One region of the Geobacillus thermopakistaniensis genome, then DNA from elsewhere that is predicted to be linked to it. Evidence: predicted binding sites of a transcription regulator. Region 1 holds the regulator's gene; the other holds the start of a gene.
The links. Region 1 encodes Rex, which represses fermentation and respiration genes when NADH is low (regulators of the CRP and FNR family bind a similar motif). Its sites were predicted from a motif close to TTGTGAAATATTTCACAA; they were not measured.
Positions count from the first base shown of each region.

Region 2: T260_RS131580 (TIGR04053 family radical SAM/SPASM domain-containing protein) is a predicted target of Rex. The motif match lies at 2,332-2,349, and genes of this name have one in related genera.

Region 1 is NZ_AYSF01000051.1:3,730-7,301, forward strand. It holds gene T260_RS128920 (ABC-F family ATP-binding cassette domain-containing protein) at 1-1,456, opposite strand, end outside; gene moaC (cyclic pyranopterin monophosphate synthase MoaC) at 1,554-2,042, shown strand; gene T260_RS128910 (redox-sensing transcriptional repressor Rex) at 2,058-2,699, shown strand; gene tatA (twin-arginine translocase TatA/TatE family subunit) at 2,716-2,868, shown strand; gene tatC (twin-arginine translocase subunit TatC) at 2,889-3,572, shown strand, end outside.
Region 2 is NZ_AYSF01000039.1:1,428-4,999, reverse strand. It holds gene T260_RS131570 (sigma-70 family RNA polymerase sigma factor) at 1-283, shown strand, start outside; gene T260_RS131575 (anti-sigma factor) at 273-1,022, shown strand; gene T260_RS131580 (TIGR04053 family radical SAM/SPASM domain-containing protein) at 1,166-2,284, opposite strand; gene T260_RS131585 (molybdenum cofactor guanylyltransferase) at 2,836-3,417, opposite strand; partial or broken gene T260_RS1000000138700 (DUF2249 domain-containing protein) at 3,523-3,572, opposite strand, start outside.

The DNA of each region.
Region 1 (3,572 bases):
CTTTGCTGTCGAGGTCTAGATGGTTTGTCGGTTCGTCCAAAAGAAGGACATTTGCTTTTTGCAACATCAGCTTGGCGAGCGAAAGGCGTGCTTTCTCCCCGCCGCTTAAAGCGGAGACCGGTTTTAAAACGTCATCGCCGGAAAACAGGAAGTTGCCGAGCACGGTGCGAATTTCTTTTTCTGTCTTTTCGGGGTAGGCGTCCCACAGCTCGTCAAGCACCCGTTTGTTCGATGACAAATCAGCTTGGTCTTGATCGTAATAGCCGATTTGGACGTTTGCGCCGTAGCGGAGCTCTCCTGTTTGGATAGGGAGTTTTCGGGCGATCGCCTTCAGCAATGTCGACTTGCCGATGCCGTTCGGCCCGACTAGGGCGACGCTTTCGCCGCGCGTGATGCGGAAGCTGATTTGGCGGATGATGGGTGCACCGTCGCCATAGCCAACGGCTATGTCTTCAGCGGTGAGCACTTCATAGCCGCTCGGTCGATCGATCGAGAACGAAAAGGAGGCTGATTTTTCATCGCCGACAGGCCGTTCGAGCCGTTCTATTTTTTCCAGTTGCTTTCGCCGGCTTTGCGCCCGTTTGGCCGTCGAGGCACGGGCGATGTTGCGCTGGATGAAGTCTTGGAGTCGGGCGATTTCTTCTTGCTGTTTCTCGTACCGTCTTAACTCTTGTTCGTATTGCTCGGCCCGCAACTCCAAATAGCGGCTGTAGTTGCCGGCATAGTGTTTGAGCGTGGCATTCGACAGTTCGTATACGTCAGTGACGATTTTGTCTAAAAAGTAGCGGTCGTGGGAAACAACCAGGACGGCACCGGGATAGGCTTGCAAGTACTGCTCCAGCCAAGAGAGCGTCTCAAGATCCAAATGGTTCGTCGGCTCGTCCAAAATCAATAAATCCGGCTTGGACAACAGCAATTTCCCAAGGGCAAGACGCGTCCGCTGTCCGCCGCTTAACGACGAGATCGGCGTTGTTTTATAATCATATGAGGAAAACTGCAGCCCGTGCAAAACGGAGCGGATATCGGCTTCGTATTGGTAGCCGCCTTGTTCTTTGTATTGTTCTTGCAGCTCGTCATACGTTTTCAGCGTTTTTTCATAGCGAGCTGGATCGGCGAGTACGTCTGGGTCGCCGAGTTGCATGCTGAGTTCGGCGAGCTGTTTTTCGAGTCCTAGAAGCGGGGTGAATACCTCAAGCATTTCGTCCCAAATGGAACGCGGCGAGTCGAGCCCGCTGTTTTGCGCCAAATAGCCGATTTTGATATGGTTTGGTTTGATGATTTTGCCGCTGTCGAAAGAGAGTTCACCGGCGATGATTTTCAACAATGTCGATTTTCCCGCTCCGTTGCGGCCGACAAGGGCAATTCGGTCGTGGGACTGTATTTCTAGTTTTATATTCGATAAAATAAGGTCAGCGCCGAAATATTTCGTGAGCCCGTGCACTTGCAAAATGATCATGTCATTTCACCTCGCGAATAGTTTAACGTAAGTCGCGAAAACGGTCAAAGACGAATGATGAAAAATCGTGTATAGTGTATAAATGGAGGAGATTGTATTGTCATCGTTCACTCATTTCAATGAACAAGGGCGCGCGAAAATGGTTGATATTACGCACAAAGAAGATACTGTGCGAGTGGCTGTGGCGCAAACGAGCGTGACTGTCAGCCGGGAAATTTACGAAAAAATGACGAGCAATGCGATCGAGAAAGGGGATGTGCTCGCCGTCGCTCAAGTGGCGGGGGTGATGGCGGCGAAGAAGACAGCTGACCTTATTCCAATGTGTCACCCGCTTATGTTAAAGGGTGTGGACATTGCTTTTGCTTGGGAAAACGATGGAGAAGCGCATAAGCTCGTCATCACGGCAACGGTGAAAACGAAAGGGAGCACAGGAGTGGAAATGGAAGCGCTGACGGCCGCTTCGGTCTGTGCGTTGACGGTGTACGATATGTGCAAGGCGCTTGATAAAGGAATGGTCATCGGTCCGACGTATTTGGTCGAAAAAACGGGCGGGAAGTCTGGCCATTACCGACGGAAAACCGATTAGCTAGGGGATGAGATCATGAGCAACGAACAACCGAAAATTCCGCAGGCAACCGCCAAACGGCTGCCGCTTTACTATCGGTTTTTGAAAAACTTGCACGCTTCCGGCAAGCAACGCGTCTCCTCTGCCGAGTTGAGCGAGGCGGTGAAAGTCGATCCGGCGACGATCCGCCGCGATTTCTCCTATTTTGGCGCGCTTGGTAAAAAGGGATACGGGTATAATGTCAATTATTTGTTGTCGTTTTTCCGCCGGACGCTTGAAGAGGATGAGGTGACCGAAGTCGCCTTGTTTGGCGTCGGCAATTTAGGCACCGCCTTTTTAAACTATAATTTTTCGAAAAACAACAATACGAAAATCGTGATGGCGTTTGATGTCGATGAGCGGAAAGTAGGAACGACAGTCGGCGGGGTGCCGGTCTATCATCTCGATGAGTTGGAGGAGCGGCTTCACGAAAACATCCCGGTCGCCATTTTAACCGTGCCGGCCGCCGCGGCTCAAGCGCTGACCGACCGCCTTGTCGCCCAAGGAATTAAAGGCATTTTAAACTTTACTCCGGCGCGGTTGAACGTGCCGAACCATATTCGCGTCCATCATATCGATTTAGCCATTGAGCTGCAGTCGCTCGTCTATTTTTTGAAAAACTATCCATCGCCATCGTAAAAGGAGAGAACAACACATGAAATATTTGTTGCTCGTTGCTGTGATTTTGTTGCTGTTTGGCACGAAAAAGCTGCCAGAATTAGGGCGGTCGTTCGGCCAGTCGCTTCGCGAGTTTAAAGACGCCACAAAAGGGCTCGCTGATGACGAAGAAACGAAAACCGACCGATGACAAGGCAGGATGGAGAAACAATGAATGACAAAGAAATGTCGGTGTATGAGCATCTGGGTGAACTGCGAAAACGGCTCATCATCGTGCTCATCTTTTTTGCTGCGGCGCTTGTCGTTAGTTTCTTTTTTGTCGATGATGTCATTTTGTATTTGCAGCGAACGGCCGAGGCGAAGCATTTGACCATGAACGCCTTCCGCCTCACCGATCCGATTAAAGTGTATTTTCAGTTTGCCTTTGTCATCGCAGCTGTGCTGTCGGCTCCGGTGCTGTTGTATCAAATTTGGGCGTTTGTAAGCCCCGGTCTGTATGAAAAAGAGCGGAAAGTGACGTTAAGCTATATCCCGGCGTCGATCGTTCTTTTTTTAGCAGGCGTCAGCTTCGCTTATTTCGTCTTGTTTCCGTTTGTCGTTCGATTTATGAGCCAGCTGGCTGACCAACTAGGGGTTCAACAAATGATCGGCATTAATGAATATTTTCAGTTTTTGCTTCAGCTCGTGCTGCCGTTTGGCATCGTATTTCAGCTTCCGATTGTTGTGCTGTTTTTCACCCGCTTAGGGCTTATTACGCCGCAGCTTCTTGTTCGCATCCGCAAGTATGCGTATTTAGCGCTGCTTATTTTAGCGGCGGTCATTACGCCGCCGGATGTGTTGTCGCAAGTGATCGTCATGATTCCACTCACCATTTTGTATGAAGGAAGCATTTGG
Region 2 (3,572 bases), on a different contig from region 1:
GGAAGCAGCTTTAACAGAAAAGGGGGCGGAATTTGATTTTCTCCGCCAACTGGAACAACAAGTCATCATAGACGCTTTAACCCATCTCCCCGAGGAGCAGCGGCAAGCCATCATTCACTTTTACTTTCATGGGGAAACACAGCGGGAAATCGCCGCCGCGATGAACAAACCGTTAGGCTCCGTCAAGTCGCTCATCCGCTACGGCTTGCGCAATTTGCGGAAACAAAAAGAGCTGTTCCACTGGATGGGGGCTGGCAGAGGTGAAGAACAGCATGAAGCATAGCCATATTTCGGAAGCAAAAATCGTGGACTGGCTGTTAGGCATGCTGCCAGAGCAAGAAAAAGAAGACGTGTCCAACCATCTAAAGCAGTGCCTTGAATGCCAACGCTTGCTTGAAGCGTGGAAAAACATCGGGCTTAAGGAGGAAGCTCAATATGAAGCACCTCCCCTTTCTCATAAAGAGCGAATTTGGGCCCAAGCAGAAGCGCAAAAACAAACGAAGCGGATGCGGCGCGGTCTCCGCATGGCAGGCGGGTGGATCGGTGCAGCTTTGGCCGTTTTCCTTTTCACCTTGCGCCTTTCCGCTCCCAGCGACGGACCAGCCGCTTCCCATGACCGATCGGATGAGCCATATCGATACCAGATTGTCGAACAACATACCGACATTCCGATCGAGCGAATCATCCATAATCCCAAAACGAAACAAATTCCGATTGAGCCATCGGCGCTCTTTCAACAGATGGACGGCACGATTTGGCTCAATGACGATACGAAGGAAATGTTGATGGAAATTGAAGGGCTGCCGCCGTTTGCGGCCCGCGATTATCAATTGTGGATCATTTACACCAACAACGAGGTCAAAGGGGAACTGTTGACGATCCGCCACGGAGCGGCGCGCATTTTGATCACCGGCGAGGATGTCAAACAGTTCAAGCAAATTAAAGCGAGCCTCGAACCAAAAGGGGGAAGCGCGGCGCCGACCGGGCCCGAGACCTTTATAGTCGAGTTGAACCACGAATGATCTTTCAACAAAAATGGGGAAGGGCGCCTGCTCCTCCCCCGTATGTTTTGAACACACATCCAACATCCGCCGCATGCGCCCGGGCAACCGTCTCACGAACGCCGTAGCGCCGTCATTTTAAGCGGCCGTTTTTCACCGCCCTCTTACCGTTGGCTTCGCTCTTTTGTCCGCAGCGCCTTTGGAATGTAAACACAATACGGCTCGCTTTCCAAATAGTCGCCCGTTACAGCGTAAGCGCGTGAACGAGAGCCGCCGCACACATATCGGAACTCGCAGACGCCGCATTTTCCTTTATATTTGTCCGGATTGCGCAAGTCTTGGAAAATCGGCGAGTGTCGGTAAATGTCCGCCAGCGGCGTTTCCCGGACGTTCCCGGCTTTGACTGGCAGCAGCCCGCTCGGATAGACGTCGCCAATATGGGAAATAAAGACGAAACCGTTGCCGTCGTTTACTCCTTTCGGCGCGCGGCCGAGCCCGTCGACTTGTCCGGTCAACCCTTGGTTCAACACATCTTCGTAACGGATGCCGCCTTTTGTCGCTTTTCCTTCGCGCATTTTCGCCTGCAGCACAACGCGGCGGTAATGCTGGCCGGCTGTCGTTTTAATGTCAAACGGAACGCGCTTGCTCGTTTCATACAACCAGCGGAACACCCGCTCATGCTCGATGGGGGAAATCATGTCCTCCTCCTTCCCCCTGCCTGTCGGCACAAGGAAAAAGACGCTCCAAAGGACGCATTTCAGCTTCTCAACCAATTCCGCCATTTCATCAAGCACATGAACGTTGTATCGCGAAATGACGGTGTTGATTTGCACGGGAATGTCGAGCTCATGCAAGTATTGAATCGCACGGATCGTCAAATCAAACGAGCCGCTCACGCCGCGGAAATGGTCGTGAATCTCGGCGTTCGGCCCGTCAAGGCTGAACGCCCAGCGCGACAGACCGACCTCTTTTGCTTTGCGGATCGCCTCTTTCGTCACGTTCGGCGTCGCGCTTGGCGTCATTGACACGCGCAGCCCTTTATCGATCGCATATTTCGCTAAATCGTACACATCCGGACGCATGAGCGGATCGCCGCCCGTAAAGACGAGCATCGGCTGATCCATCTCGTAAATCTCATCGATCAGTTTTTTCCCTTCCTCAAACGTCAACTCGCGCGGATCGCGATGGTATTGCGCTTCAGCGCGGCAATGAAGGCACTTGAGTTGGCACGCCCGTGTCAACTCCCAAATGACGATAAACGGGTTTTTATTGAAATCGTGCATCCAATTCCCTCCTTGGCCTCCATTGTACCGCAACATTCAGGCGCGTTATGTGATATCGATCACATCCGCAGCGAGGCCACAACAGATGGCGATCGTGCCATGAGCGAAGATGACAGCCGTTTAAACAGGCGGTATAACATTTAAGTAAAAACGAGTGGAGATGAGACGATGCCAGACGGGGTCTCGTACCACGCCAAAGACATTTCACGAAGTCGCGAAACGAACGGGGCTGACCGTCCTCGAAGTGGCGGACTTGGCGAAGGAAATCAACCTCCAGTCCAATAACGTAAAAGAGCCGAAGTCGTGCGGTTCTTTTTCGCCCTATTGCCGTTTCATAAAATTCAAGGTCATCATCAAAAGGTGCACTTGACCTTTTATTGACAGTTATTGTACAGGCGAAATCATTTTTCACTTGCGTATCATGAGCGTCTTCCTGCATCAAGTGCATTTTATGGTGAAAAGCCGGGAAAAAGAACCATTTCGTGGTCAAGGATGGCTCTTCTGATTGAAAAAAAGTATATGCTGTGTCTCCTTCGGCCACAATTCCCCCTTCACCGGTACTCTCCCTCCGTATTGACATTGCGCCATACGGTTTCATCCGCGGCAAGCTGTTGGGCGTCAACATAGCGGACGCGGGCGCCGTCAATAAGCGAGATCATCCGCCGTTCGCCGGCGTCAAGCAGCTCGGCGATCACGGAACGAAGCCGACGATGGTATAGAGCGACCAATGGCTCTGGGCGGCCGCCATGGAGTGGAACGATGGCGTCAAACGTCGGATCGATATAGGAAGCAAGCCGCTCCGCCACTTCCCGCCGCATGTACGGCATGTCGCACGGCAGGACGAACACCCAGTCGGCTCGGCTCTGTTCCATGACGGTGTAAAGGCCGGCAAGCGGCCCACAGCCGCGGCAGCGCTCCACATCGAGCAGCACCGGGATGTCCGTTTGCCGGCGGAATTCATCGATAAGCGACGGGTGGCTGACGATGTACAATTCATCGGCGACGGATCGCAGCGCCGCGACGGACCAAGTGAAAAACGGAGCTCCTTCGTGCAACGCAAACGCCTTCGGCCGCCCAAACCGGCGCGACTGGCCGCCGGCGAGCACCGCTCCGGCAATCGTTTGTTTCATCATGCTTCCCCTTTCCGGACATCCATCGTTTGTTTTTACCGTACCATACCAACCGGCGAAAAAAAAAGATTTCCGCCTGTCGACGGAAATCCCTATGGAGCGGATGATTTATTTTTTGCCGATCGCCACCCGCCATACGTCCGGCCCTTCCTCTAAGT